Regions from separate parts of the Yimella lutea genome, predicted to be linked through region 2. Evidence: predicted binding sites of a transcription regulator. Region 2 holds the regulator's gene; each other region holds the start of a gene.
The links. Region 2 encodes HrcA, which represses chaperone genes, less so after heat shock. Its sites were predicted from a motif close to TTNGCACTCGNNNNNNNCGAGTGCNAA; they were not measured.

Region 1 (10,236 bases), 1.8 Mb from region 2:
CGCCACCCGGCATCGCCGGGGCAGCCTTCTCGGGCTTGTCGGCGATGACGACCTCGGTGGTGAGGAACAGGGCCGCGATCGAGGCTGCGTTCTGCAGCGCCGAACGGGTCACCTTGGCCGGGTCGATGATGCCGGCCTTCACCATGTCGACGTACTCGCCGGTGGCCGCGTTGAGGCCCTCACCCGGGGTGAGGTTGCGGACCTTCTCGACCACGACGCCCGGCTCGAGGCCGGCGTTGAGGGCGATCTGCTTCAGCGGAGCCTCGGCCGCGACGCGAACGATGTTCGCACCGGTGGCCTCGTCACCCTCGAGCGACAGCGAACCGAAAGCGTCCTTGGACGCCTGGATCAGCGCCACGCCACCACCGGCGACGATGCCCTCCTCGACGGCAGCCTTCGCGTTGCGGACGGCGTCCTCGATGCGGTGCTTGCGCTCCTTGAGCTCGACCTCGGTCGCGGCACCCGCCTTGATGACGGCGACGCCACCGGCGAGCTTGGCCAGGCGTTCCTGCAACTTCTCGCGGTCGTAGTCGGAGTCGCTGTTTTCGATCTCGGCGCGGATCTGCTTGACGCGACCGGCGATCTGGTCGGCGTCGCCGGCACCCTCGACGATGGTCGTCTCGTCCTTGGTGACGACGACCTTGCGAGCGCGGCCGAGCAGGTCGAGTTCGGCGGTCTCGAGCTTGAGGCCGACCTCCTCTGAGATGACCTGACCACCGGTGAGGATGGCGATGTCACCGAGCATGGCCTTGCGACGGTCACCGAAGCCCGGAGCCTTGACGGCAACGGACTTGAAGGTGCCGCGGATCTTGTTGACGACCAGGGTCGACAGTGCTTCGCCGTCGACGTCCTCGGCGATGATCATCAGCGGCTTGCCGGACTGCATGACCTTCTCCAGCAGCGGCAGCAGGTCCTTGATCGAGGAGATCTTGGAGTTGACGACCAGGATGTACGGGTCGTCGAGCACCGTCTCCATGCGCTCGGTGTCGGTCACGAAGTAGCCGGAGATGTAGCCCTTGTCGAAGCGCATACCCTCGGTGAGCTCAAGCTCCAGACCGAAGGTGTTGCTCTCCTCGACGGTGATGACGCCTTCCTTGCCGACCTTGTCCATGGCCTCGGCGATGAGCTCACCGATCTGGGGGTCCGCGGCGGAGATGGACGCGGTGGCAGCGATCTGCTCCTTGGTCTCGATCTCCTTGGCGTGCGACAGCAGCTGCTCGGACACAGCCGCGACAGCCGCTTCGATGCCGCGCTTGAGCGCCATCGGGTTCGCGCCGGCGGCGACGTTGCGCAGACCCTCGCGCACCATGGCCTGGGCCAGCACGGTGGCGGTGGTGGTGCCGTCACCCGCGACGTCGTCGGTCTTCTTGGCGACCTCCTTGACCAGCTCGGCGCCGATCTTCTCGTAGGGGTCCTCGAGCTCGATCTCCTTGGCGATGGACACGCCGTCGTTGGTGATCGTGGGTGCGCCCCACTTCTTCTCCAGGACGACGTTGCGGCCCTTGGGGCCGAGGGTGACACGGACGGCGTCGGCGAGGGTGTTCATACCCCGCTCGAGTCCGCGACGGGCCTCCTCGTCGAAGGCAATTGTCTTGGCCATGTGGTGGTTCCTCCCACACATTGCGTATCGAGTTGGCGGCACGACGCCCGCGACGGACGAGCCGCACCGGCTGCGGACCTACGTCGTCCGCGCGATGTGACCCTCGCCGTACTGCCACTTGTTCTGTCACTCTCATGCCGAGAGTGCTAACGCCATTATTGGCACTCGCGCGGGGCGAGTGCAAACGGGACGCCGGGGAATTTTCGGCGGGCTCCCGGACACGCGAACCGGACGGCTCAACCGGCGATCGTCAGGTCGAGAACCTCGGGGTTCGGCAGGGCTGCCAAGGCTTCGCCGGTGATCAACAGCTTCGACGTGCGCACTCCCCCGCCGATCACGAACTCCCCGCCATCGGCGACCGCCCGGTCGATGAGGATCGGCCAGTCCACCGGCAGACCGACCGGCGTGATCCCGCCGGATTTCATGCCGGTGGCCGCTTCGGCGTGCTCCTGGTCGGCGAAGGTGATCTTGCGGGCGTCCAGGTGCTTGCGGACGGTCTTGTTCACGTCGGCGCGGTCGGTGCCCCGAACGACGACGGCGGCGTACGTGGTGTTCTCACCCCGGCGCGCTTGCACGACAACGCAGTTCGCGGCCGCTTCGAGGGTCACGTCGTACGCCTGGCAGAACGCGGCGGTGTCGGAGAGCGAGGCGTCGACCGGCGCGACCAGCAGACCGGGCGCGTTCGCGTCCGCGACCGTCGGCGCCACGAGGCCGGGGTGCTCCTCCAGGGGCTGCCAGTCGAGGTTCCCGCGAGCGCTGGACATGGACCACTCCTTCGTCGGACGTACGGATTGCGACAAGATGACAACACAACCACCGAAACGAACAGAAGAGGTGTCCATGAACCGTCTCGAGGGCAAGACCGCGATCGTCACCGGAGCCAGCCGAGGCATCGGCCTGGCCATAGCCGAGCGCCTGGTCGACGAAGGCGCGAACGTCATCATCACCGCACGTGGCGAGGACGCCCTGAAGGAAGCCGTCGCCGGACTCGGTGAGCGCGCGTCCTACGTCGCCGGCAAGGCGGACGACCCCGCGCACCGCGAGGAGGTCGTGCGCACCGCGATCGACAAGCACGGCAGCATCGACGTGCTGATCAACAACACCGGCATCAACCCGGTCTTCGGCAAGCTGCTCGACGTCGAGCCCGAGGTGTCGCGCAAGATCCTCGAGGTCAACGTCCTTTCCGCGCTGGAGTGGGTCAAGCTGGTGCACAAGGCGTGGATGCAGGAGCACGGCGGCTCGATCGTCAATGTCGCGTCCGTCGCCGGCCTGCGACCCGCCCCGGGCATCGCGATGTACGGCGTCAGCAAGGCCGCCGTCATCCACCTCACCGAGGAACTCGCGATCGAGCTCGGCCCGGACATCCGGGTCAACGCCGTCGCACCGGCCGTCGTGAAGACGAAGTTCGCCGAGGCGCTCTACTCCGGACGCGAGGAGCAGGTGGCCAAGCCCTACCCGCTCAAGCGCCTTGGCGAGCCCGAGGACATCGGCAGCGTGGTTGCTTTCCTCGCCTCGGACGACTCCGGCTGGATGACCGGCCAGACCCTCACCGTCGACGGTGGCGTGCTGCTCAACGGCGGCGTCTGACTTCGACCCCACCCGAGAATCGGCGTGAGTTTCTGCCCTTCGCCACGCCCGGCGAAGGGCAGAAACTCACGCCGATTTGTGGGGCTGGGCAGGCTCAGGGTGTGTCGAAACCGAACCGGCGCGCGTTGCGCTGCTTCATCCGGCTGGAACGCAGTCGGCGCAGGCGCTTGACCAACAGCGGGTCGGCCTTCATCGCCTCCGGGTTGTCGAGCAATGCGTTGAGCGCCTGGTAGTACGCGGTCGAGCCCATGCCGAGGCGGTCGCGGATCGCGTCCTCCTTGGAGCCCTGGGCGCGGAACCAGTCTCGCTCGAGCTCGAGGATCCGCCGGTCACGGTCGGTCAGCTCTGCACCCTGGGGTGCACTCGTCTGCTCCGCCGCGCTCATCGGTGACCTTTCCTCGTGGACGTCTGGTGCTCGGCTCGCCCGCTGGGGCAAGCCGAGCCGTCGCCGATTCTAGGAGCCTAATGACACGGTTGTCATTTGTGGCGGTGAGCCTGTGCCGGATGTGACGAATGAGGCGAAAAAGGGCCTCAGCGGGCCCCTCCGATGCCGAGTACAGCCGCGATTCCGAGGGCGGACCGCGGGTCGTACGGCGAACGCCACAGCCCGCCATGGGCCGCGCCGGCCGCCTCGGCGGCCCACACGTCGCCCTTGGCCGCGTAGCCACCGGTGCGCAGATCGTGGACGAGCATCGCCGCCATGAGGGTGTTGGCGGTGGACGGATCGAACACCTCGACGCCGAACCGGTGGGCGCCTGCGTACGCGGCAGCCAGGGCGCGGTTCTTGGTGACGCTCTTGGTGCGGGTGGGCGGCGCGATGTTCATCGAGACCAGCTGCCCGTCGGCCGCGGCGGCCGTCGCGCGCCAGCGGTGAATTCGCTTGGCCAGCAAGTAGTTCGGCCCCTGCTGCGGCACGATCGTGTCGCTGATCGCGGGGCCGTCGACGATCGGCGGGTACTGCCGCTGTAGCAACCGGCCTCCCGACAGCGCACGCAGCGGACGACGCACCGACTTCAGGAACGCCGAGTCGAGTCCTGAATTGGCTTGCGAGACAGCATCGTCCGGCGCGACGAAGACGTCGGTGGGTGTGGCCAGGTAGGCGAGCGCGACGTCCGGCCTTTGCGAAAGATGCACGGCAAGGGCGTCCGTGGCGGCCGAGAGACGAAGGTTCACCCCACCGTCGGCGTACACGTAGTTGCCGAGCACCATCGGGCCTTCGAGGCCCATCAGGTAGTCGCCGATGCGGCCGGTGTCGTGGAGCAGGTCGGCACCGGCATGCTGACTCGGGTCGGACGCATCCACCCCGGCCGGACCGACCGGTGCGGTGAGCGATCCCGCACCCGACCTGGCCAGGTCGAACAGCGGCGACCAGATGCCCGGGCGGGCAAGGTCGATCGCGACGACATGTCCTCCCCAGCGAAGCAGCGACCGCAAAGGACCCATCTCGGCACCGGCGCCCAACACGACGAACGTGCGGTCACGGACGTCCAACCACTCCGGATGGTCGAGCACCTGACCCACCGCGTCCCGCACCCCCGGTTCGATGACGCCGGATTCGACCCAGTCGTCCAACCGGCGACGCAGGTTGGCCCCCGCGAGCCGAGTTCCCTTGTAGGGCAGGGTGAATTCGCGCTCCGGATCGCCGTCGCCGCGCACCGTCACCGACTCCAGGGCGGGCTGCGGACTGGGAGTCGCGAAGGCCTCGGCCACGCGCCGGTCGTGCCCGCCGGTCACCGGAAGCCAGCACATCCGCTCGTGCACCGCCGACAGTCCGTCGCGGGCGATCGCCATCGCCGCCTGGTGGTCGCGCGCGCCCACCTCGACCAGGCGCCGGAAGTGTCGGGGATAGCCGCGGCGCCACCCGGTGTCGCGACGGACAGCGAGAGCTCCCGGCTCGTCCACGGAGGCGAGCGCGTCGGAGACGACCCCTCGACCGAAGGCCGACGAACTGCGCTCCTCCTGCCCCTGCGCCATCTTGGCGGTGTTGCTGACCGGGAAGACGACGCCTGTGCTGGTGTTCATGAGGGCGACTCAATCACGGACTCGCCAGTAGCCCAGCGGTTTCGTTCTTCGACACCAACCGCGTCACCTGCGAAAGAAGATGCGACTCAGGCCCCGGTCACGACGTCCGGGTCGACACCTCGTTCGGCACGATGCTCGAGATCACCGACCCCGACGGCCAACTGGTGCAGGTACACGCCGCCCGGTAGCAACACAATCCGCGCAGATTCGCGGGCCGTCAGGCCATGGTGTCGAGGATCGCGGTGATGTCGTCCTCACTGGTGAGGGGGTTGACGATCGCGAACCGGGCGAGGGTCTCGCCCTCGTGCGAGGTCGGCACCACGAACGCCTCCTCGCGCTCCAGCAGGTCGTCCGACCAGCGCTGGTAGTCGGCGGCCGACCAGCCGAGGCGCCGGAACACCACGACGGTGAGCGAACCCTCGCGCACGAGTTCGACGTACGGCCGCTTCTTGATCTCCTCGTTGGCGAACCGCGCCACCTCGAGAGTGCGCTCGATGGCCTCGGTGTAGGCGTCCGTGCCGTTGACCACGAGCGAGAACCAGAACGGCAGGCCGCGAGCGCGACGAGTGAGGCCGATGGAGAAGTCGGAGGGGTTCCAATCGGTGGAGCCGGTGAGCACGTCCAAGTAGGAGGCGTGTTGGGTGTGCGCGGCTCGTCCGAGCATGGGTTCGCGGTAGATCAGCGCACAGCAGTCGAACGGCGCGAAGAACCACTTGTGCGGGTCGACGATGAAGGAGTTGCAGCGTTCGATGCCGTCGTACTTCTCCCGGACGCTCGGCGCCGCCAACCCGGCGCCGCCGTAGGCACCGTCGACGTGCAGCCAGATGCCGTACTCATCGCACACGTCCGCGACGGAGTCGATGTCGTCGATGATGCCGAAGTTCGTCGTGCCGGCCGTGGCGACGACGGCGAAGAAGGTGTCAGGACCGTTCTCCTCCAACACTTCTCGCAACTTTTCGCCGGTCAGCTGCCAGTCGTCGACCGGCACCTTGACCAGTTCGGCGTCCATCACCTTGCACGCGGTCTCGATCGAGGAGTGTGAGCCGAAGGTGGCTGCAACGCGGTACGGACGCTTGTCGGTGAGCGCGCGGGCGGTGTCTCGCGCCGCGACGAGGGCGGAGAGGTTGCCGATCGTGCCGCCCTGGACGAACTGACCGCCGGCGGTCGGGGGCAGGCCCACGAGATCGGCAATCCAGCGCAGCGCTTGGTTCTCGGCGTACACCGCACCCGAGCCCTCGAGCCACGAACCGGCGTAGAGCGCGGACGCACCGACGACGAGGTCGAACATGGCTGCCTCGCGCGTCGGCGCCGAAGGAATGAACGACAGATAGCGTGGGTGGTCGATCGACAGGCACTTCGGCGCGAGCCGCTCGGTGAACAGTTCCAGCGCGGGCAGTCCGCCCATGCCCTCGCGGGTGATCGTCTGGCCCACGAGCTCCTGAAGCTCCTGCGGGGTCGCGACCCCGTCCAGCGGAACCGGGTTCAGCTTGAGTCGGTTGTCGGCGTACGCCGCGATGGCGTCGCTCAATTGCTGGGTCTTCTCGTCGAACCGGTGCACGAGCGAGCAGTCTAGGTGCGCGCGCTCGGAACGCCGAACGACCGCGGGATTGCAGGCGTCCGTTCAGTCGACCAGCCAGAACAACAGCTGGGGCGCGAGGTTCACGACGACCAGCGCGGGCACCCCGGCAACGAGCAGGATCAGGTGCAGCGGGTGGGCACGCAGACCACGGTCGACGGTGTCACCGCCGGAGCTGAAGATCTGCCACACCCATCGCAGGTACACCGCGACGCCGATCATCGCGTTGATCGCGGCGAGTACCAGCAGGAGCCACTGCCGCTCGTCCGCGACGGGGTGCAGCACCGCGACCTTCGCCAGCACTCCGCCGATCGCGGGAGGCAGACCGGCGAGAGTCAACAGACCGAGCGAGAGCAGGACGCCGGTCCACGGCTGTCGTCGTCCGAGTCCGCGAAGAGCATCGAACGCGGTGACTGCAGAGCGTCCCTGCTGGTGGGCGACCGCGGTGAGCGCGATGAAGATGCCGAGCGTGGCGACGGCGTAGATGACGACGTACGCGGCCGCGGCGTGCACCGCACGGCTGGACGAGGTGGCCAGCGGCAGCACGATCCAGCCGGCCTGGGAGACCGAGGACCACGCCAGGAAGCGCAGCGTGTCGTTCTCACGCAGCGCCATGACGTTGCCGAGCGTCATCGACAGCACCGCGATGACCGCCAGCGCGACCATGGCCGCTCCCCCGACCGCGGCGATCGGGCGGGCGACCACCAGCAACGCCCCGAGTGCAGCGATCTTGGACACCGTCGCAAGCAGCGCGGTCATCGGGACGGACGCACCCGCGTACCCCTCGGGAGTCCACGCGTGAAAGGGCACGAGCGACAGCTTGAACCCGACACCGGCGACGATCAGCATCAGCGCGACGGCGAGCATCGGGCGGGTGTCAGGGTTGTCGATCGCGACCTGCACGGTGTCGGCGTCGAAGGTGGCCGAACCGGTGGCGGCGAACCACATCGCCACACCCATCGCTGTCACCGCGAAGGAGACCAGCGACGTCGTCAGCAGGTTGAGCGCGCCGTCCACCGCCGTGCGGCGGGCGCGGACGGCGACCAGCGCGATGGTGGGGACGGTCGCGAGTTCGAGCATCACCAGCCACGCGGGGAGATCGCGAGCAGCGACGACGCCCGTGGCGCCTGCCGTCACGGACAGCAGAGCCGACACCTGAATCACACTGTGCGACTTCGCGATCCGGATCGGCGCAGCGAGCAACGTGACGACGAGTGCCGAGAGCAGCGCGGCTGCCTGCAGACCCGCAGAGACGTTGTCGACGACGTAGAAGCAGTTGCCCTCCGGCTGACACAACGAGGTGGCCGGATCGTCGAACACCCGCGTCAGCGAAGGGACGGTGCTCGCGGTGGCCGCGGCCAGGGCGAGGGCCGCCACGACGAAGTGGACGGTGCGTCGGCGGGGCACGACTGCGTCGATCACCAGGACGAGGACGGCTGTGACCGCCGGGATGATCACCGGGAGCAGCGGCAGCCAGTACACGTGGATGTTCATCGGATTGCTCCCGACTGATCGACGGCAGGGGCCATCAGATCGAGCAGCCCGGTCGGCCAGACGCCCAGCACCGCGATGGCGATGATCAGCGTCGCGATGACCGTCCACTCCAACGCGGACGCATCACGCCAGGGCGCGGGCTCGGGCACCACGCGTTCGCTGCGGTCGGATGAGCCGCCCCAGACGGTGCGCGCGACGCGCAGTGCGTACGCGGCGCCGAGCACGGCACCGATCGCGGCCACGGCGGCCAGCACCTTGAACAGCGTCCGATCGGATGCCGGTTGCCAAGCGGCGAGGAGGGTGAGCAACTCGGACCAGAAGCCGGCCAGCGGCGGCAGACCGAGGGAGGCGGCGAGGCCGAAGAGCAGAGCGAAACCCAGGCGGGGGCTGACGTCGCGGACGGCCTCCCGAGGCACGTCCAGGCGGTCGTCGTGCCAGCGCTGCTTGAGCCCACCGACCACTGCGAACAGCAGCGCCGAGATGAGTCCGTGGCTGATGTTGCCGAAGAGAGCCGCCTTGAGACCGAGTTCGGTGCCGGTCGCGAGCGCCAGCATCACGACGCCCATGTGGGCCACCGAGGAGTAAGCGATCAGGCGTTTGAGTGACGGTTCGACCAGGCAGACCAGACCGGCCCAGATGATGCCGATGACCGCCAGCACGCCGACGAGGGGTGCGAGCGTCTGCCAGCCTTCGCGCAAGGGTGCGACGAGCAACCGGATGACGCCGTAGGTGCCGAGCTTCAGCAGGACGGCCGCCAGCAGCATCGAGCCGCCGGTGGGTGCGGCGGTGTGTGCGGCGGGCAGCCAGGAATGCAGCGGCCACAGCGGCACCTTGACTGCGAACCCGGCCAGCAGCATCGCGGCGATGGCGGTCTGCTGGGGCGCATTGAGGGAGACGCCCCGGGCGAGTTCGGTGAGGTCGGCGGTGCCGGAGGCGAAGACGAGCGCCAGGATTCCGGCGAGCATCAGCGTCGAGCCGAGCACCGTGTAGAGCACGAACATGAGCGCCGCGCGGCGGGTGCTCTCGCGGTCCCGCTGGTCGCCGAAGACCGCGATCAACACCCACATCGGCACGAGGACCATCTCGAAGGCGATGAAGAACAGGATCGCGTCGCGGGCCAGGAAGCCGAGCAGGGCGCCGCCGACCACGATCAGCAGACAGCCGAAATACGTTGCGTCCGAACCAGATCGGTCATCAACCCGGCGGTGCAGCACCGCGAGCAGACCGATCGCGGCGGTGAGGACGATCAGCGGAATGCTGATGCCGTCGACACCGAGGTGGAAGCGCAGGCCGAGCGAGGGCACCCATTGCCGGTCGAAATCCGGCCGCTGGATCGACACCACGACGGCGAGGGCGGTGGTCGCAGCCGCGGCGAGCGCCGCGATCGCGAAGGCAGAGGTCTCGCCGACGGCGCGCGGCCGGCGTCCGCCGCCCACGAGCGCGAATCCGGTGACGAGTGGCACCAGCACGAGAGCCAGCAGGATGATCACCACAGCGTCACCCCCAGCACTCCGGCCAGCACGACGCCGCAGGCGAGGGCGACCAGACCGACCGACGGGGCGCCGGTGTGCACGCGTCCGCTGCGGGTGGCGAGGGTGAGCGCACCGGTGCCCAGGGCGCGAACCCCACGCTCCAGCATCGCGTCCGCGCGGGCGACCACGCCGGCGAGCATCTCGACCGGCCGGGCGACCAGCGCGAGGTAGAGCCGGTCGACGTCGGCGCCGCGGGAGGCGAACGTACGCAGGTACAACGGCAGGCGGGAGGCGGCGTCCCCGAAGGTGGTGCGTACCGACAGCGCCCGCACCAGCAACCCGGCGGCGGCGATCGCGAGCAGCCCTGCGGCCACGATCAGCCACTGCGGGTGCATGTAGTCGATGTCGAGCCAGGGGCTCAGGATGAGCGCGCCGCCGCCGATGCTGATCAACGCCAGCAGGCCCAGACCCATCCGGGTCGGCCA
Region 2 (10,236 bases):
ATCAACTCCGGCATTCCCAACCACGCGTTCTACCGTGCCGCCGTGGCGCTCGACGGCAACAGCTGGGAGACGGTGGGGCCGGTCTGGTACGACGCGCTCACCGCCGGCAGGTTGCCCAAGGACGCCGACTTCGTGGCATTCGCCCAGGCGACGGTCAAGGCGGCATCGGCCAGGTACGGCGACGGGTCCGCGCAGGAACAGGCCGTCGATCAGGCCTGGCGAGACGTGAAGGTGTTCTGAGCGCAGCGGCGGCTCAACGCTTGATGTCGGGCAGGCGCCGGATCGCGAAGTAGCGGTCGTTGATCTCCTCGATGCCGAACTTCCCGATCGGGATCTCGTCCAGCACCATGTCCTCGTCCAGTCCCCAGGCCGCAAGCTTGGTGGTTTCCTCGCGCATCTTCTGACCGTCACGCAGGACGACGAAGGTGTTGGTGATCTCCATCCGGTTGTCGCGTCCGGGTTGCGCCTCGAACCAGCGCTGGTACTCGTTGCGGCCCATCATCGCGGTGCTGAGGAGTTTGCGCTCGACCGACTGCTCCGGCACACCGCCGTACGACCGGCTCATCAGGATGGGTGCGCCGGGCACGAGCACATCGGCCATGCGCTGCCAGAAGCGGTCGCGGGCGCGCCCACCAAGGAAGTAGATCACGTTGAACAGCAACGCTCCACCACATTGCTCGGGCAACCAGGTGGAACCGATCGTCTCGTGCAGAACCGTTGTGCGCGAACGAATCTCGGAACGTTCTGCAATCCGGGACATCAGGATCGCTCGCATCATCGGGTCGGGCTCCACCGACAGGATCTCGGCATCCGGGTACTGCTCACCGAGGGTCAGGGTGGTCAGGCCGCTTCCCGAACCGATGTCGATCATCGGGAACTGCGGCATGAACGCCGCCTTCTCCCAGGGGATGTCGCGGACGTAGTCCTTGTCGTCGATCGGCAGCCGCAGGGTGTCGCCGAACTCGGCCCACGCGAGGTTCTCGTCGGTCATGGCGTACTCAGAATCCCAACTTCGACAACTGGTTCGGGTCGGTCTGCCAGTCCTTGGCGACCTTCACGTGCAGGTCGAGGAACACCCGCTGGCCGAGCAGCTTCTCGATGGCCTCGCGAGAATTGGTGCCCACCTCACGCAGGCGCGAGCCACCACGCCCGATGATGATCGCCTTCTGCGAGGGACGTTCGACGAAGACGTTGACGCGGATGTCCATCAGCGGCTTGCCTTCCGGACGGTCCTCGCGTGGAGTCATCTCCTCGACGACGACGGCCAGGCTGTGCGGCAACTCGTCCCGCACACCTTCGAGGGCGGCTTCACGCACGAGCTCGGCGATCATCACCATCTCGGGCTCGTCGGTCAGCACGTCGTCCGGGTACAGCTTCGGCGAGTTCGGCAGGTAGGACGTCAGCAGTTCCGCGACCGTGTCGACCTGGGTGCCGTCGACCGCGGAACAGGGCACGATCTCGTCCCAGTCGCCGAGTTTGTCCATCGCGAGCAGGTGCTCGGTGATCCGGTCGCGCGGCACCTTGTCGATCTTCGTGGCGATCGCAATCACCGGCTTGCGGCGTCCACGGCGTAACTCGGCAAGTTCGTTGGCGATGAACTGGTCACCCGGGCCGATCTTCTGGTCGGCCGGCAGGCAGAAGCCGATGACGTCGACGTCCATCAGCGTCTCACGGACGACGTCGTTGAGCCGCTGACCCAGCAGCGTGCGCGGCTTGTGCAGACCGGGGGTGTCGACCAGCACCAATTGCGAGTCATCGGTGTTGTGGATACCGCGGATCGTGTGCCGCGTGGTCTGCGGCTTGCTCGAGGTGATCGCGACCTTCTGGCCGACCAGGGCGTTCGTCAACGTCGACTTGCCTGCGTTCGGTCGACCGACCAAGCAGGCGAACCCTGCCTTGAACTCACTCATTCCGAACTCATTTCCAACCGATTGCGTGCTGCTCGCGTCCGTCCGGGGCGCAGTCGAAGTATGTCCGACGCTGCCGCGTCAGTCTCCCGACGGTGGGGTGATGCTCGTCGCGGCCGGCCTGCGGGCCAGGAAGGTCAGCAGCAACGTGCGCTGCAGGTCGAACATCTCCTTGCGCTCGTCCGGCTCGGCGTGGTCGAACCCGAGCAGGTGCAGGATGCCGTGCACGGTCAGCAGCAGCATCTCCTCGGCAGGTGTATGACCGGCCTCCTCGGCCTGCTTCGCCGCGACCGTGGGGCAGAGCACGAGGTCGCCGAGGATGCCTTCCTCGGGATCGATCCCGTCCCGGCCGGGACGCAGCTCGTCCATGGGGAAACTCATCACGTCGGTCGGACCGGGCAGGTCCATCCACTTCACGTGCAGCACCTCCATCGCGTCCTCGTCGATGACGGTGATGGCCAGTTCGGCCTCGGGGTGCACGCGCATCTCCTGCAGCACCCACCCCGCGCACTCGCGCAGTTCCTCGAGGTCGACCTCGACGTCGGTCTCGTTGGCGACGTCGATGCTCACGCCTTCTTCCCCGCTGCTCCAGCACGACGCGGACCCTGCCCGTCACGCTTGTCAGGGGTGCGGCGGTGGGCATCGAAGCGGTCGTACGCCTCGACGATCTCGCTCACAAGGCGGTGACGGACGACGTCCTGCGCGGTGAGGTGGGCGAAGTGGACGTCGTCGACCCCCTTGAGGATGTCCTGGACGACCCGCAGCCCGGAGGTGGTGCCGCCGGGCAGGTCGACCTGGGTGACGTCACCGGTGACGACCATCTTGGAGCCGAAACCGAGGCGGGTGAGGAACATCTTCATCTGCTCGGCGGAGGTGTTCTGGGCCTCGTCCAGGATGATGAACGCTCCGTTGAGCGTGCGGCCACGCATGTAGGCCAGCGGTGCGACCTCCACCGTGCCGGACGCCATGAGCCGCGGTATCGAGTCGGGGTCGACCATGTCGTGCAGTGCGTCGTACAGCGGACGCAGATAGGGGTCGATCTTCTCGTTGAGCGACCCGGGCAGGAAGCCAAGACGCTCGCCGGCCTCGACCGCCGGACGGGTCAGGATGATCCGGTCGACCTCCTTGGCCTGCAGGGCGGCCACCGCTTTCGCCATCGCGAGGTAGGTCTTACCGGTGCCGGCCGGGCCGATGCCGAACACGATCGTGTTCTCGTCGATCGCGTCGACGTACTCCTTCTGCCCCAGCGTCTTCGGGCGGACGGTGCGGCCGCGACTGCTGACAATGTTCATCGTGAGCACGTCGGCCGGGCGCTCGCGGGTCTTGCGGCGCAGCATGCCGATCGAGCGTTCCACGGCGTCACGATTGAGCGGGTGACCGGCGTCGACGATCGCGATGAGTTCGTCGAGCAGATCCTCGACCAGAGCCATGTCGCCGGGATCGCCCTGCAGCTGGATTCCATTGCCGCGGACCGCGATCACCAGCTTCGGGAACGCGCGCTCGATGGTGGTGAGCAACTCGTCGTTCGGCCCGAGCAACTGCACCATCGGCACATCCGGTGGTACTTCGACGGCGTGGGTCGCCTGGACGGTGTGCGGGGTGCTGTTGGTCGAATCTGTCATCGTGCGTCCCAGTCTACGTGCGGGTCCGATGGGTCTCATCCGAAATTCACGCCGGCTTCGAGTGGGTCAGTGGTGCGCCCAGCGGGTGCCCGACATGACGACCGCGAGAGCTGCCGGCCCGGCGCTCGACGAGCGCAGTACATGCGGTCCGAGACGGACGATCCGTGCCCCGGCGTCCTCGAGCACCGACAGTTCGGCGGGGCTGATGCCGCCCTCGGGTCCGACCACGATCGCGAGTTCTTCCACTCCGGCGAGGTCGACATCGGCCAAGGCAGTCGTTGCGTCCTCGTGCAGGACGAACACGGTGCGGCCGTTCGCCAGGCCGGCGAGCCCCCTGCGATCGAGCAACGGACCGACGACCGGGACGGTGGCCCGGCGGGACTGCTTGGCCGCCGCACGAACGACCAGCTCCCACTTGCGCGCAGCCTTCGCGCCGCGCTCGCCCTTCCACTGCACGATGCTGCGCTCGGCCTGCCATGGCACGACCTCGTCGACACCCAATTCCGTTGCGGCTTCGATGGCTTGGTCGTCGCGATCGCCCTTGGCGAGCGCCTGGACGAGGATCACACGCGGGAGTTGCGGAGTCTGTTGCTCGGTGCTGACGACAACCAGATCGAGCCGGTCCTTGTACGCCGCCGCCACCGTGCACTGAGCGACCGTCCCGGAACCGTCGGCGACCAAGACGGTTTCCCCCGGCTCGATCCGCTTCACGGTGGCCGCGTGTCGCCCCTCCGGGCCGTCGAGCACCAGCGGGGCACCGTCAGTGACACCGTCCAGGCGTCCGGCGTCGATCAGGAAGAGCGCAGCGGTCACTTGAACGCGTCGCGCAGCTTGCCGAACAGTCCCTTGTCGGCTCGCTGGAAGTTGCCCTCCGGACGCTCTTCGCCGCGGGCCGTGGCGAGCTGACGCAGCAGATCGCGCTGCTCGTCGGACAGGTTCATCGGGGTGCGGACGTTGGTGTGCACCAGCAGGTCGCCGCGCATGTTCGTGCGCAGGTGCGTGACGCCGAGGCCCTTGAGCGTGATGACATCGCCCGGCTGGGTGCCGGCCTTGATCTCCACGTCGCGCGGGCCGTCGAGGGTCTGTAGGGGCAGGTTGGCACCGAGGGCGGCCGCGGTCATCGGGAGTTCGACCGAGCAGTGCAGATCGTCGCCCCGACGTTGGAAGGTCTCGTGCTTGCGGACCCGCACCTCGACGTAGAGATCGCCGTTCGGGCCACCACCGGGGCCCACCTCGCCCTCGCCGCTCAGTTGGATGCGGGTGCCGGTGTCGACCCCCGCGGGCACCTTGATCTTCAGCGTGCGGCGGTCACGACGGCGTCCCTCGCCGGAGCAGTCCGGGCACGGCGACTCGACGACCTCGCCGTAACCGTGACAGGCACCGCACGGACGGGTGGTCATGATCTGGCCGAGGAAGGAACGCTGCACCTGCTGCACCTGACCGGCGCCCTGGCAGACGTCGCAGGTGCGGCGTCCGGTGCCCGGGCGGGAGCCTTCACCGTCGCACGTGTCACACAGGATCGCGGTGTCGAAGACGAGGTCCTCGGCGCCACCGAAAACGGCGGTCGACAGATCGATCTGCAACGGGACGAGGGCGTCCTGTCCGTGCTGGACGCGAGACCTCGGGCCACCCTGCGTACCGGCCGCGCCGGCACCGAAGAAGGCGTCCATGACGTCGGTGAAGCTGAAGTTGCCGCCGAACCCTGCGTGCTGACCGCCGAACGGGTCGGCGCCCATGTCGTACTGCTGACGCTTGTTCGGGTCGGACAGCACCTCGTAGGCCTGCGAGATCTTCTTGAACTCGGCCTCGGCCTCCGGCCCCGGGTTGACGTCGGGGTGCAACTTGCGGGCCTGCTTGCGGTAGGCGCGCTTGATGTCCTCCGCCGAGGAGTCGCGGGACACGCCGAGATCGGCGTAGTAGTCGTTCAACGAAGTTCCTTACTGCTCGAGAATTTCCGAGACGTAACGGGCGACCGCGCGAACCGCGGCTATGGTGGTGAGGTAGTCCATGCGGGTCGGACCCAGCACACCGATACCACCGGCGGTGTACGGAGCGCTGACGATCGATGCCGTCCGGAATCCGTCGATGGCGTTCTCGCCGCCGATCCGGACGTAGACGTCGTCGCCTTCCATCTGCTGCAGCAAACGCAACAGAACGACGTGTTCTTCCAAGGCGTCCAGCACCGGTCCGATGGTCTCTGGGAAGTCCTGCCCGGAGCGCACCAGGTGGGAGGTGCCGGCCATGACGACGCGCTCCTCACGCTCCTCGGCCAGGAAGTCGCGGATCACGCCGACGGACGTGGGAGTGGAGTCGTCGGGGTGCGAGTCAGGCTTCGCGCCTGCGCGGCGCTGCTCGGCCCAGGCGTCCAGCCGGTCGGCGGCGTGAGCGCGGGTGCGCCCTTCGGCGGCCTGGTTGACGACGTCGCGCAGGCTGAGGAGTTGGTCGGCGGTGTGGGCGATGGTCAGCACCCGCTGCTCCACCCGTCCGGTCGACATGATCAGCACGACCATGACCTTGGTGTCGGCGAGGCTGACGAGCTCGATGTGACGGACGGTGGCGGTGCCGATCGACGGGTACTGCATGACCGCGACCTGGTGGGTGAGCGACGAGAGCAGCCGGACGGTGCGGTCGACGATGTCGTCGAGGTCGACCGCCTGCTGCAGGAAGGTCTCGATGGCGACACGCTCGGAGCGTGACAGCGGCTTCATGTGGCCGAGTTGGTCGACGAACCGGCGGTATCCGGCGTCGGTTGGGACACGTCCGGCGGAGGTGTGTGGGGCACTGATCAGCCCCTCCTCCTCCAGGGCGGCCATGTCGTTGCGGATCGTTGCGGCGCTGACGCCGAGTTGGTGACGATCCAGCAAGGCCTTGGACCCGACGGGCTCGGAGGTGGCGACGTAGTCCTGCACGATCGCGCGCAGCACGTCGAGACGGCGTTGTTCGCTCATCGGTCCTCCTCACTGTTCGGGCTCGCTCGCGACTTTGGCACTCCGAGGGCACGAGTGCCAATTCTACGACCCGGCGCGAACCGCGCGTGTCACCCACGACGTGACCTGCGCCGCCGTCTACCGTGACGGCCGTGACAGACCGATACGGCTCCGATGTGCTCTCCTCCGACTGGCGCGCGCCCAAGCGTGGACGATCCCAGGAGGTCGCCGCGGAGCCCGACACGGTCGTCGAGGAGGTCGACACCGGGTTCGTCGGCGCCGTCGTCCGGGTGGAGAAGGTCGGCGGGATGCACGTGGTGCACCTGGAGGACCGACGCGGCAAGGTGCGCGCGTTCCCGCTCGGCCCGGGCTTCCTCATCGACGGACGCCCGGTGATCCTGACTCCCCCACGCCCGGCGGACGCGGCCGCGCTGGCGGCCGCACGCGCCACCACCACGCGTACGGCGAGTGGGTCGGTCGCCGTGGCCGACCAGCGGGCGAAGGTCGCGCTCGGCTCCCGGATCTTCGTCGAGGGCCGACATGACGCCGAGCTGGTCGAGAAGGTGTGGGGCCACGACCTGCGGGTCGAGGGCGTGGTCGTCGAGATGCTGGACGGCGTGGACGACCTGTCGGCCGTGATCCGCGATTTCGCCCCCGGGCCGGGGCGGCGCATGGGCATCCTCGTCGACCACCTGGTGCGGGGCACCAAGGAGCAGCGCATCGTCGACGCCGCGCGGGCGCTGCCTCAGTCGCGCGACCATGTGCTGATCCTCGGCCACCCGTACGTCGACGTGTGGCAGAGCGTGCGTCCGCAAAAGCTGGGTTGGACCAAGTGGCCGGTGATACCGCGCGGCACCTCGTGGAAGCACGGCATCCTTGCCGAGCTCGGCTGGCCGCACGCCTCTCAGGCTGACGTCGCGCGCGGGTGGAAGCGCATTCTCGGCACGGTCGACAACTACGCCGATCTGCAGCCGGAGCTGCTCGGCCGCGTCGAGGAGCTCATCGACTTCGTCACCGCTCCGGTCTGATCCGATTCACCTTGTAGGTTCTGCGTCATGACCTCTCGCCCGGCCGCGTCGCTGCATGCCGACCTGGTGGCGGTCGTCGTCTCGGTCGGCACCTGCGCGGGCGCGCCCGATCAGGGACCGATGGTGCTCGCCGCCGGCGATCCACTGCACCTTCCGGCGGGCCCGTTGCGCACCGACCACCACTCGCTGCAGAACGGCGCGCGAGCGTTCGTTGCGGAACAGACGGGGCACTCCCTGGGCTTCGTGGAGCAGCTCTATACGTTTGCCGACCTGGGCCGCGACGGTTCCGCCGGTCGGGCGGTGTCGATCTCCTACCTGGGGCTCACGCGGGCGGCCGCCGACGACGGCTGGCGCGATGTCTACGACCTGCTGCCGTGGGAAGATCGCCGTTCAGAGCGATCAATCGCGTTGTGCGACAAGCTGATCAGCGAGCTGCGCAGGTGGTCGACCGATGCGTCCGAACGCATCGCGCACATCTTCGGTGATGGTGAACTGCCATGGCGTCCCGAGCTGGCGCTGCAACGTTACGAGTTGCTCTGGGAGGCCGGACTGGTTGCGGATTCGCCCAACGCCGCTGACGGCGTCGACGGCCTCACCGGCCCCGCGATGCACTCCGACCACCGCCGCATCCTCGCGACGGGTCTGTCCAGGCTGCGCTCGACGATCCAGTACCGCCCACTCGTGTTCGAGCTCATGCCCCCGACGTTCACCCTGGGCGAGCTGCAGGCGGTGGTCGAGGCGTTGGTCGGCGCCGGCCTGCACAAACAGAACTTCCGCCGCTCGGTCGAACAGCAGGCGCTGGTGGAGCCGACCGATGACACCTCTCGCGCCACCGGCGGACGACCGGCGCGGCTCTACCGCTTCCGTCGCGAGGCCATTGCGGCCCGCGGCCAGGTGGGCACCAAGGTGCCGATCCCCCGATCGCGCTGACCCGCGTCCGCCGCTGCGGGTACGGCCCACCCTCCGCAACCACTGCGCCTCTCACTGCAAACACAGCGCGTGCTCGCACGCGCGGTATTTGCAGTGAGCGATGTTATGCTCACTCCAAGCATTTACTCAATGTGAGCAAATAGGATGGAGCCGACGATGTCGACAGCCACGTACGAGAAGGTCCGCCACCTCATCCCCGAGGTCGAGTGGGCCGTCTTCGAGCCGGAGATCGAGGCGATCGAAGCGCTGAAGCGCGAGCACGACGCCGTGATTCTGGCGCACAACTACATGACGCCAGAGGTCTTCCACGGCGTGGCAGATATCGTCGGCGACTCCCTCGCCCTCGCCCGCGAGGCGCAGCACGTCACGGCCGGCACGATCGTGCTCGCCGGGGTGCACTTCATGGCCGAGACGGCAAAGCTGCTCAACCCGGCCAAGCGGGTGCTGCTGCCTGACCTGCGTTCGGGTTGCTCGCTGGCCGAGAGCATCACGCCGGAGGACATCGCCGAGCTTCGCCGGCAACACCCGGGTGTGCCGGTGGTCACCTATGTCAACACCAGCGCGGCGGTGAAGGCCGCGAGTGACATCTGCTGCACCTCCGGCAACGCGGTCGAGATCATCGAGTCGCTGGGGGTCGACCGGGTCATCATGATCCCCGACCAGTACCTCGCCCGGAACATCGCTGCCCGCACCGGCGTCGAGGTGATCACCCACCCGGGTGCGTGCGAGGTGCACGAGCGCTTCACGCCCGCCGACATCGACGACATCCGCTCGGGCAACCCCGGCGTGACGGTCATCGCCCACCCCGAGTGCCCGCCGAATGTGGTTGCCGCATCGGACTTCTCGGGTTCGACCGCCCAGATGATCGACTTCGTCGGCCAGGTGTCCCGGGCGGGCGTGCCCGACGCCGGCGGACGCCGCAAGGTCGCCCTCATCACCGAATGCTCGATGAGCGACAACGTGGCCGCCGAGCACCCCGACGTCGACTTCGTGCGCCCGTGCAACCTGTGCCCGCACATGAAGCGCAACACGCTCACCGCGATCCGTCGCTCGCTCGAACTCGGCCAGCACGAGATCACTCTCGACCCCACCCTCGAAGCACCCGCGCGCCGCGCCATCGAGCGCATGCTCGCGGTCAAGTAGGAGCACACCATGAACAAGCCGGTCATCATCGGCTCGGGCCTCGCGGGTCTCACCGCCGCTTGGGCCCTCTCGCCCGCCGATTGCGTGCTCGTCACGCCGGGCACGCTCACCGACAACGCGGCGAGCATGTGGGCCCAGGGCGGCATCGCGGCAGCTCTCGCCGACGACGACACCCCCGAGTTGCATGCGGCCGACACGGTGCGGGCCGGGGCGTTCGTCGGCGACACCCGCACCATTCGCCGCATCACGGAGGCGGCGACCGATGTCGTCGGTTTGCTCGCCGAGCTCGGCGTGCCGTTCGACCACACAGCCGACGGACGGCTCGACCTCGCGCTCGAGGGCGGCCACAGCCGCAGCCGCGTCGCGCACGCCGGCGACTCCTCCGGTGCCGCAATCACCCGGACGATGGCCGCCGCCGTCCGGGGTCTGCCGTCGGTGCAGGCGTTGGAACGGCACACCGCCCGCCGCCTGCTGACCGATTCGGACGGCGCGATCTGCGGTGTCGAGGTGCTCGACGCCTCGGGCGCGGTGCTCGTGCTCGAGACCGACGCCGTCGTGCTGGCGACCGGTGGGATGGGTGCGCTGTGGCCGTGCACCACGAACCCGGCGACCGCGCTGGGGCAGGGTGTCGCGATGGCTGCGCGGGTGGGTGCCCGCACCGACGATCTGCACCTCGTGC
Region 3 (10,236 bases), 550 kb from region 2:
CGCTCGCTTCGAATCGGTTGCTGCGCAGGTCGCGTCATGAGTGGGCTGCTGCTGGCGTTGGACACCTCGACCTCGGCGGTCACCGTCGCCCTGGTGTCCGGTGCAGAGGTCGTCGCGGAGCAGACCGTCGTCGACGCGCGCCGCCACACCGAGATCCTGATGCCGCTCGTTCGTGACCTGTTCGACGGGGTCGGGGTCACCCGGGCGAACGTCACGGCGCTCGCTGTCGGCGTCGGGCCCGGTCCGTTCACCGGTCTGCGGGTGGGAATCACCACGGCGGCCACGCTCTCGTATGTTCTCGGTGTCCCGGCCCACGGGGTCTGCAGCCTCGACGCCATCGCGCATCAAGTCGCGACGAGCGACGTGGAGGAGTTCGTCGTCGCCACCGACGCACGTCGCAAGGAGGTCTACTGGGCGCGGTACCTGCGCGGTGAACGCGAGAGCGAGCCGCAGGTGCACAAACCGGCAGGCCTCCCCGATGAGGTTCGAGTGCTGCCGGCGGCCGGCCGGGGAGCGAGGCTCTATCCCGAAGTGTTCGCCTCGGCGATGGAGCCGGCCGACGTGAGTGCCGCTCACCTGGGCCTGCTGGTCGGGTCCCGTCTGCGCGACGGCGGGGAGCTGCTGCCGTTGCAACCCCTGTATCTGCGGCAGCCGGACGCCGTCCCGTCGGCCGGCCAGAAGTCGGCGCTCACCTCACTTGCCGGACAACGGCGCCGGCCATGATCACGCGCGAGATGCACTGGAGCGACATCCCCGAACTCACCAGGATCGACCGGGAGCTTTTCGGGCACGAGGCGTGGAGCGAGACCACCTGGTGGTCCGAGCTCGCCGGTCGTCCTCAGCGTCGCTACCTGATCGCGCAGGACGACGAGGGGGTGGTCGGGTATGCGGGAGTCGACTGTCCCGGCGATGTCGCCGACGTGATGACGATCGCCGTCCGACCCCGGGGACGTCGCTCCGGGCTGTCGCAAGAACTGTTGGACTGGATGCGCGCCGAGGCTGTGTCGTCCGGCGCCGAGGCACTGATGCTCGAGGTCCGCGCCGACAACGTTGCCGCGCGAAAGCTGTACGACCGCAACGGTTTCGAGCAGATCAGCGTGCGCCGCGGCTACTACCAGCCGGACGGTGTCGACGCGATCATCATGCGAGCGCTGCTGGAGGCAGACGATGAGTGAGCCTGTCGTTCTCGGGATCGAGAGCTCCTGCGACGAGACCGGAGTTGCGCTCGTACGCGGCACCACGTTGCTCGGCGACTCCCTCGCCAGCAGTGTCGACGAACACGTCCGTTTCGGCGGGGTGGTGCCCGAGGTCGCCAGTCGGGCACACCTCGAAGCGATCATCCCGACCATCGAGCGAGCATGCGACGATGCCGGACTCACCCTCGCAGACGTCGACGCGGTGGCCGTGACTGCAGGACCCGGTCTCGCCGGTGCGCTCATGGTCGGGGTTTCGGCGGCAAAGGCGGTCGCATGGGCGCTCGACAAGCCGCTGTACGGGGTGAACCACCTGTGTGCACACGTCTGCGCCGACGTGCTCGACCACGGCCCGTTGCCGGAGCCGACGATGGCCCTGCTGGTCTCCGGCGGGCACACCGATCTGCTGATCGTGCGCGACATCGCGTCCGACGTGACTTCGCTGGGCCGGACGATCGACGACGCCGCCGGCGAGGCGTACGACAAGGTGGCGCGGGTGCTCGGTGTGCCCTATCCGGGAGGACCGCACCTGGATCGGCTTGCGCAGCAAGGGGATCCGACCGCCATCCGTTTCCCGCGGGGTCTCACGTCGGCGCGCGACATGGAGAAGCATCGTTTCGATTTCTCGTTCTCGGGCCTGAAGACCGCGGTCGTGCGCTGGGTGCAGGAGCGCGAACGCGACGGTCTGGACGTGCCGCTCGCCGACGTCGCCGCGAGCTTTTCGGCGGCCGTGGCTGACGTGCTCACTCGCAAGGCGATCGACGCGTGCGAGCACCACGGCATCAAGGATCTGCAGATCGGCGGAGGAGTCACCGCGAACACCCAGTTGCGGACGATGGCCGAAGAGCGTTGTGCCGCAGCCGGAATCAGCCTGCGCGTCCCGCGGATCCGGCTGTGCACCGACAACGGGGCGATGGTCGCAGCGCTCGGGGCCCAGGTCGTCGCTCGCGGACTCACGCCGTCGAGCCTCGACCTCGGCACGGACTCGAGCCTGCCGGTCAGCACGGTCTCGGTCTGACTCCGGACTACTCGCGCCCCGAGCAGGACGTCAGGCCCATCGCGGTCTTGGCCATCAGTACCCGTTTCACCGACGCGTTCAGCTTCGCCCGGAAAACAGGGTCCTTCGCGGCTTCGGCGGTCAGTGCCCTCGCCATGAGCGGCGCCGCGGACGCGAGTCCGGTGAGCGCCACATCGCCGCCCGCGCGCACCATCTTGACCACGCGTTCACCGGCCGGAAGATCACGTACCGCAACGGCATTCAGGTCATCGCTCATTACGACTCCCCCGAAGCCGAGCTGTCTGCGCAACACGCCGTCGATGATCTTCGGCGAGTAGATCGCCTGGTTCTCGGCGTCCATCCTCGAGTAGTAGGCCGACGACACCATGACGAACGGGGCACCGGCGGCAATCCCGTCGCGGAAGGGGCGCAGGTATTCGTCGTCAGCCGAGGTCTGGTCGTCGACGATGCCGTCGGCGGTGAAGTCCGTGTTGCCGGTGATCCGACCGAGGCCGGGGAAGTGTTTGAGCGTGCTCTGCAAGCCGCCCGCCTGCATCGTCCGCACCACCTCGGCGACAGCGGAGCCGGCCTTCGCGGGGTTGTTCCCGTATTGGCGACCCCAGCGTCCGATCGGTTCGTTGGAGCGCGGGTTCGCCGGCGGCACGGTGTCGGCGACCGGGGCGAGGTCGACGTTGACGCCCACCGCCTTCAGTTCGCGGACGATCGTTCGTGCGACGGCGGCTCGGTCCGCAGACGACATCGTGCCCTGGCGCAGCGCCGACGGGAGCGCAGAGAAGCCGTCACCCTTCAACTGCTGAACCTGGCCGCCCTCCTGGTCGGCGGCGATCAAAAACCCGACACTCTTCGGCGACGACGAATTCGCTTGTGCTTGAACGTGATCGGAGGTGCTTTTCACTCGAGAGGTCGTGCGCCAGCCGCCGATGAAGAACATGTTGCCGATGTGATGGTCCTTGATCATCGTGTCGAGTGACTCGGCGGACATGCTCGCGTCCAGCCCGACCATCACCAGTTGGCCGGCGCGCTGTGCCGGCGACATAGATCGCAGCAGGCCGTCCACGCAGGATGCACCCGGTGACGTCGTCGACGAAGGCTTCGGCGTCGGTTCGACCGAGGACGTGCCGGACGAAAGAGAGGTCGTGGGTGTCACCGCGGCGGTTCCCGGCGACGTCGTCCCGGCGGACGGGCCGCCGGGGTCGCCGCTGCACGCCGATAGGGCGAGAGCGCTGACGGTGAGGACGGAGACGGTTCTGATCATCGCGCTCAGGCTACGGGCGAGGGTCCGGTTCGTCGGAATCGTCCGGCTCGAGCACGAGGACGATCTGGGATTGCGCCAACCTGGTCACCAGGATGAGGGCACTCGCGTCGCCCTTGAGCTTGAGGTCGCGTACGAAGCGGGCATCGTCGAACCTCACACCGCGCTTCTTCACCGTGACTCGCCCGATGTCGTTGGAACGCAACCATGCTCGTAGGTTCTTGATGTTGAACGGCACCGCCTGCCGGACGCGGTAGCGCCGGGCGTACGGAACATCGACACGCACGTCACCGGTGACGTGGCCGAGGCCGGGGGCCAGTTCGGTGCCGTCCACTGCGTCGGCGAGCGCGCCGGTCACCCCTGCACGCACGACCGCCCGGTCAGCTTCGTAGAGGAAGGCTGCCAGGCCGTCGACGCTGTCGGTCTCTGCGGCGATGTGCTCGCTGCGAATCACGACGTCGTCCGTTGCAGTGAGGACGCGAGCCGTGAACCGCGAGTCGTCGGCGACAGGGCCGAACCAGACGCAGCACTCCAGCACCTCGCCACCGAGGGAGGTCCACTGCGCCGACGCTCCGTCGGGGAGTGCCGAGCGTGGGAAGGAAGGACTGAGCTTGGCGCCCACCGCTCGTCCGGAGGCCCCCAGAGCGGTGACGAAATTCCAGGACGGCAGGAGATCCTCCAGCCGGAAGGTGCGCCTGGTCCGGCCGGTGATGTCGGCAACGCCCGAGGTGCGCCGCGCCGGATCGAGCCAGACACCCACGTGTGAGGGGACGTCGGCGGTCGTGACGTCCTCGACCGACACCGTCGTACCGCCGGGCAGGTTCGCGCGTGCGATCGCCGCAGTCGCAGGGTCCAGGTCGAATGCGTGCACGGCAAGTCCGGCGCGAGCGAATGCCCGTGCGTCCGAGCCGATTCCGCAACCGAGGTCGTACACGTGGTTCACGCCCGCGGCTGCGAAGCGGGCCGCGTGCCCGTCGGCGATGCGCGGACGGGTGGCCTGCTCGAGTCCGTCGGGAGTGAAGAACATCCGCGCGGCGTCGGGTCCGAACTTCTCCACCGCCCTGTGTCGCAGCGCCGACTGTGTTAGCACGGCACTGACGAGTTCGGGATCGTGGCCCTGTGCGCGCAGTCGCGTCGTCAACGCCATCACCGAAGCAGGGTCGTACGAAGGCAGCGAGTCGAGCAGCGAACGGCCGTCGTCCGACAGGATTCGCTCGACGAGAAAGGCATCCATCAGGACGGCGTCCAGGTGGAGGACTTGCTGGAGAAGGCCTCGCGGCGCTCCGCCGGCGAGAGCGCGGCCAGCGCGTCCTGCACCTGCGGCGAGAACCCGCTGACCACCGGGGGAGAGCCGAGCGGAATGTGAGTGTGCACCAGCCCGTGCGGATGTATGTCGACCAGGTCGAAGCCTTGACGCCCGTCGACCCCGACCAGCGCTCCGTTCGGCGCCCCGCCGTCCAGGGAGTAGCAGGACGCGGCCGCCACCGAGACCGGGATGCCCGCGAACGTGCCGTGACAGCTGTGGTGCAGGTGCCCGGCCAGGATCGCCCGGACATCGCTGCCACGCAGCACCGATGCGAAGGCGTCCTGGTTGTCGAGGCCGATGACATTCATCAGGTCGACAGCCGAGACCAGTGGCGGGTGATGCAGCGCGAGCAAGGTGGCGTACTGACTGGGCGTACTCAGCCGGTCTGCCAGCCAGGCGATCTGGTCGTCGTCGATCGCACCGTGGTGGTAGCCGGTCACCGTGCTGTCCAGCGCGATCACCCGAAGCCCGCGCAGGTCGTACACGCGATCCTGCGGCTCGTCGTCCACCGCGAGATCGAAGAGCCCGCGGGCGTACGGCGCACGTTCGTCGTGGTTGCCCATGACCCAGATGACCGTGCAGGACAACTCCTTAGCCGCGGGCTCGACGATCTCACGCAGTGCGCGATATGCGTCCGGTTCGCCGAGGTCGGCGAGGTCGCCGGTGAACACCATCGCGTCGATGGACCGACCGGTGCGAACCACTTGGTCCAGGGTGCGGCGCAGGTTGTCGATCACGTCGATCACCCCGTGCAGCCGGCGCCCGTCCGCGAGCAGGTGCGGGTCGCTCAGATGGGCGATGGTGTGGGTCGGCGCGGGTCCGAATCGCATGTCCCCATCCTGCCCGCCCGAACGGAATGAAGAGTGTCGGACGGCAGTTAGCACTCGACGTATGCGAGTGCTAGATTCGCCAGTGGCACTCAGCCTGTGACAGTGCCGGCTCCGCAAAGGCTCAGGTCGACCCCCGCGACGGCGACCGGAGCCCGGGAGCCGGTGAGTCACAGGGCAAACTTCCGCCGCACGACGCGGTGGGTACAACGTAGAAAGGATCCGCTGTGGTGAACATCAAGCCGCTCGAGGACCGCATCGTGGTCAAGGCCGTCGAGGCCGAGCAGACCACCGCTTCCGGTCTGGTCATCCCGGACACCGCCAAGGAGAAGCCCCAGGAGGGCGAGGTCGTCGCTGTCGGCCCCGGCCGCTTCAACGAGGACGGTGACGAGCGTGTCCCTATGGACATCAAGGTCGGCGACAAGGTCATCTACTCCAAGTACGGCGGCACCGAGGTGAAGTACGGCGGCCAGGAGCTGCTGATCCTCTCGGCGCGCGACGTGCTCGCCATCGTCGAGCGCTGATCGGCCTCACGAGCATTCAAGGCGCCCCGGCTCGCCGCCCTCTGCGGGCCGCGATCCGGGGCGTCGCACATTCCCCGGTCCACCCAGGACCTCTCGAAAGAGACTGAAAGACAAGGACTTCCATCACCATGGCAAAGACCCTGGAGTTCAACGACGACGCGCGTAAGTCGCTCGAGCGCGGTGTTGACGCACTCGCCAACGCCGTCAAGGTGACGCTCGGCCCCAAGGGCCGCAACGTCGTCATCGACAAGAAGTGGGGCGCCCCGACCATCACCAACGACGGCGTCACCATCGCCCGTGAGGTCGAGCTGGACGACCCCTACGAGAACCTCGGCGCGCAGCTCGCCAAGGAGGTCGCCACCAAGACCAACGACATCGCCGGTGACGGCACCACCACCGCGACCGTCCTCGCCCAGGCGATGGTCAAGGAGGGTCTGCGCAACGTGGCCGCCGGCGCCTCGCCGTCCGGTCTGAAGCGCGGCATGGACAAGGCCGTCGAGGCCGTCAACGACCAGTTGCTGTCCAATGCCCGCGAGGTCGACGGCAAGGAAGAGATCGCTCAGGTCGCATCCCTGTCCGCGCAGGACACCACGATCGGTGGCCTCATCGCCGACGCGTTCGACAAGGTCGGCAAGGACGGTGTCATCACGGTCGAGGAGTCCTCGACGGCGGTGACCGAGCTCGACTTCACCGAGGGCATGCAGTTCGACAAGGGCTACATCTCGCCCTACTTCGTGACCGATCCGGAGCGGATGGAGGCCGTCCTCGAGGACGCCTACATCCTGATCAACCAGGGCAAGATCTCGGCGATCGCCGACGTCCTGCCGGTGCTGGAGAAGGTCGTCCAGTCGGGCAAGCCGCTGGTGATCATTGCCGAGGACATCGACGGCGAAGCGCTGTCGACCCTGGTGGTCAACAAGATCCGCGGCACCTTCAACGTCGTCGCGGTCAAGGCCCCCGGTTTCGGTGACCGTCGCAAGGCGATGCTGCAGGACATGGCCATCCTCACCGGTGGTCAGGTCATCGCCGAGGAGGTCGGCCTCAAGCTCGACCAGGCTGACCTGGACGTGCTGGGCCAGGCCCGCCGCGTCGTGGTCACCAAGGACTCCACCACGATCATCGACGGCCAGGGCGACACCGCCGACGTCGACGGTCGCGTGAAGGAGCTGAAGGCCGAGATCGAGCGCACCGACTCCGACTGGGACCGCGAGAAGCTCCAGGAGCGTCTCGCCAAGCTGGCCGGCGGCGTCTGCGTCATCAAGGTCGGCGCCCACACCGAGGTGGAGCTGAAGGAGAAGAAGCACCGCATCGAGGACGCGATCTCCGCCACCCGTGCGGCGATCGAGGAGGGCATTGTCGCCGGTGGTGGCTCGGCGCTCATCCACGCCGTCTCGGCGCTCGACTCCCTGCAGCTCGAGGGCGACGAGGCCACGGGCGCGAACATCGTCCGCAAGGCGGCCGCCGAGCCGCTGCGCTGGATCGCCGAGAACGCGGGCCTCGAGGGTTATGTTGCGGTGTCGAAGGTCGGTGAGCAGCCGCTGGGCAGCGGCCTCAACGCCGCCACCGGCGAGTACGGCGACCTGATCAAGGCCGGCGTCATCGACCCGGTCAAGGTCACCCGTTCCGCGCTGCGCAACGCGGCGTCCATCGCGTCGATGGTGCTCACCACCGACACGCTCGTGGTGGAGAAGCCGGAAGAGGAAGAGCCCGCGGCCGCAGGCCACGGACACGCTCACTGAGGCGGTCCATCCAGGCAAGCGCCCCGGTTCCTCACGGACCGGGGCGCTTCGCATTCCGGCATCGGCAGGTCAACCGGCATTTGACGAGCACGGCAGGTGGATGCCTACTCTGGTGAGTGCGCCCCTTGGTCATCTGTCCAGGAATTCGGCCGGGACGGGGTTCAGGAACCGACGACGAGGACCCGGGAAGGCAGGATGAGCGGATCGCCAAACGCTGCCCACCGACCTGTAACAAACTGGGCCGCTCGCACGATGTCCCCATCGGAAGCGCAGATCCCCCTGCGGGACCTGGCTGCTGAGGCTCGTGCAGGAAGCGATGCTGCGGCAGCCGCTTTGATGGCAGGCGTCCACGAGATCGCGTTGCGCTACGCCCGAGCCCGGCTCGGCCGTTTCTCCGCGACCTCGGACGCCGCGGCAGACGTTGCTCAGGAGGTGTGTGTGGCCGTGTTGACGGCGCTGCCTCGATACGTCGACCAAGGCGCCCCGTTCGAGGCATTCGTCTATCGCATCGCTTCCCACAAGGTGGTCGACGCCCAGCGCGGCGTGCTGCGTGGTGCAGTGCCCAGCGATGATCTTCCCGAGCAGACCGACGCGCGACTGACCCCCGAGGAGCACGCGCTCGAGGCCGACCGATCGGCGCAGGTGCATGCCTACCTCGACCAGCTGAACGAACAACAGCGCGAGATCCTCACGCTTCGGGTTGCCGTGGGCATGTCTGCCGAAGAAACCGCCGCCGCTCTTGACATGACTCCCGGCGCCGTCCGCGTCGCGCAGCACCGAGCGCTTGCCCGTCTGCGCAAGATCATGACCGACACGAAGGATCAGCAGTGACGCCGCGCCTGGACGACATCCGTCGCGACGACGAGTGGCTGGACGCCCTCGGCGGTCGCCGAGGCCCGGAGGCGTCGAACGACGAAGCGATCGCGCTGCTCTCGGAGTGGGTCGAGGCGATCGATCACCTCCCCAGCAGGCCCGAACCGGTTGTCGGCCGTTATTCGCGCCATGGGCTCCTTCGCGGACGTCACGGCGCGGGCCCCAACATGCGTCGTGTCGCGTCGGTCTCCGGCATTGCGGTTGCGGCCCTGTCGGTGAGTTCGGTGTCTGCTGCGTTCACCGGCACTTCGGTTCCGGTGTTCCGTGAACTCGGCACGGTCACCCGGGGACTCGTCGGCGCCGACCACTTGCCCCGCACGGCCGAGGCGACCGGCGTACCTGCCGAATCATCTTCCAGCACAACACAGTCGGACACCAGGTCCGACGACCGCGCCCACGAGCACTCTGGTACGACGACGCAGACGCAGTCGGCAACGAGCGATGACCCGACCTCGGTACCGCGAGCCTCCAGTACGCAGTGGGTCTGGACCGACACGCAGTGGAAGCAGTCCACGACTTCGGTAGGTTCGACGAGTCAGCAACGTCCCACGTCCACGCGCGCGACGCGTCCGGTGCTGCCTCCCACCGGCACTTCCGTTCCGACGTCGACCAGCGTCCCGACCTTCACTTCGACGCCGTCGTCCACATCGACGTCCACCTCGACGTCCACCTCGACGTCCACCTCGACGTCCACCTCGACCAGCAGTCCGACGACCTCGAGTCCGTCGACGACGAACTCGACGAAGACCACCAAGACGACGCGTCCGACCTCTACGTCCACCGCGACAAGCACGCCCACGTCGACAGCAACGAGCACGCCGACGTCCACGTCGACCGACGGTCGGCGCGGGCGCCCGACCGCGCGTCCCACACTTCCGACGCCGCCGCAGCCGTCTCCGCGTGCCCGTACCGCGACCGCGAGCGAGAGGTCCGTCGTGACCCCGGACGACGCCTCGGAGTCGTTGGCGAACGAGACCTTCACCGCCACCAGTCAATGACCACCCTCGTCGCGTCGGCTCCGTCGGCTTCGTAGACTTGCACAATGACGTCTGGTAAGCCGACTGTGAGCGATGTTCCTGCGATCTTCGGCCAACTGGGCCTGACCTACGACGACGTGCTGTTGTTGCCAGGGGAGACCGATGTGATCCCCTCCGAGGTCGACACCACCTCCCGCCTCACCCGTGATCTGAAACTGCGCATGCCGCTGATCTCGGCGGCGATGGACACCGTGACCGAGTCGCGGATGGCGATCGCGATGGCGCGCCAGGGCGGCATCGGTGTGCTGCACCGCAATTTGTCGATCGAGGACCAGGCCGAGCAGGTCGATCTGGTCAAGCGCACCCAGACCGGGATCATCTCCAACCCGGTCACGATCGGTCCCGACGCCACGCTCGAGGAACTCGACCAGATCTGTGGTCGCTATCGCGTCTCCGGTCTTCCGGTCGTCGACCCAGACAACACGCTGATCGGCATCATCACCAACCGCGACCTGCGGTTCACCCCG

Region 1: the regulator HrcA is predicted to act here: its motif matches at 1,759-1,785, upstream of groL (chaperonin GroEL).
Region 3: the regulator HrcA is predicted to act here: its motif matches at 5,647-5,673, upstream of groES (co-chaperone GroES).

The regions. Positions count from the first base shown of each region.
Region 1 covers NZ_VFMO01000001.1:947,021-957,256, reverse strand. The annotation lists gene groL (chaperonin GroEL) at 1-1,600, opposite strand, end outside; gene FB459_RS04570 (YbaK/EbsC family protein) at 1,837-2,364, opposite strand; gene FB459_RS04565 (SDR family oxidoreductase) at 2,441-3,187, shown strand; gene FB459_RS04560 (DUF3263 domain-containing protein) at 3,282-3,572, opposite strand; gene FB459_RS04555 (hypothetical protein) at 3,719-5,209, opposite strand; gene FB459_RS04550 (pyridoxal phosphate-dependent decarboxylase family protein) at 5,427-6,767, opposite strand; gene FB459_RS04545 (NADH-quinone oxidoreductase subunit N) at 6,831-8,279, opposite strand; gene FB459_RS04540 (complex I subunit 4 family protein) at 8,276-9,772, opposite strand; gene FB459_RS04535 (NADH-quinone oxidoreductase subunit 5 family protein) at 9,766-10,236, opposite strand, start outside.
Region 2 covers NZ_VFMO01000001.1:2,728,968-2,739,203, forward strand. The annotation lists gene FB459_RS13170 (M4 family metallopeptidase) at 1-240, shown strand, start outside; gene FB459_RS13175 (class I SAM-dependent methyltransferase) at 254-991, opposite strand; gene era (GTPase Era) at 999-1,910, opposite strand; gene ybeY (rRNA maturation RNase YbeY) at 1,989-2,477, opposite strand; gene FB459_RS13190 (PhoH family protein) at 2,474-3,529, opposite strand; gene FB459_RS13195 (16S rRNA (uracil(1498)-N(3))-methyltransferase) at 3,596-4,342, opposite strand; gene dnaJ (molecular chaperone DnaJ) at 4,339-5,457, opposite strand; gene hrcA (heat-inducible transcriptional repressor HrcA) at 5,467-6,477, opposite strand; gene FB459_RS13210 (DUF3097 domain-containing protein) at 6,609-7,484, shown strand; gene FB459_RS13215 (NUDIX hydrolase) at 7,512-8,414, shown strand; gene nadA (quinolinate synthase NadA) at 8,571-9,557, shown strand; gene FB459_RS13225 (L-aspartate oxidase) at 9,567-10,236, shown strand, end outside.
Region 3 covers NZ_VFMO01000001.1:3,277,312-3,287,547, reverse strand. The annotation lists gene tsaE (tRNA (adenosine(37)-N6)-threonylcarbamoyltransferase complex ATPase subunit type 1 TsaE) at 1-40, shown strand, start outside; gene tsaB (tRNA (adenosine(37)-N6)-threonylcarbamoyltransferase complex dimerization subunit type 1 TsaB) at 37-723, shown strand; gene rimI (ribosomal protein S18-alanine N-acetyltransferase) at 720-1,175, shown strand; gene tsaD (tRNA (adenosine(37)-N6)-threonylcarbamoyltransferase complex transferase subunit TsaD) at 1,168-2,211, shown strand; gene FB459_RS15765 (glycoside hydrolase family 3 N-terminal domain-containing protein) at 2,219-3,466, opposite strand; gene FB459_RS15760 (class I SAM-dependent methyltransferase) at 3,477-4,697, opposite strand; gene FB459_RS15755 (metallophosphoesterase) at 4,697-5,599, opposite strand; gene groES (co-chaperone GroES) at 5,827-6,120, shown strand; gene groL (chaperonin GroEL) at 6,249-7,859, shown strand; gene shbA (RNA polymerase sigma factor ShbA) at 8,112-8,690, shown strand; gene FB459_RS15735 (hypothetical protein) at 9,268-9,714, opposite strand; gene guaB (IMP dehydrogenase) at 9,775-10,236, shown strand, end outside.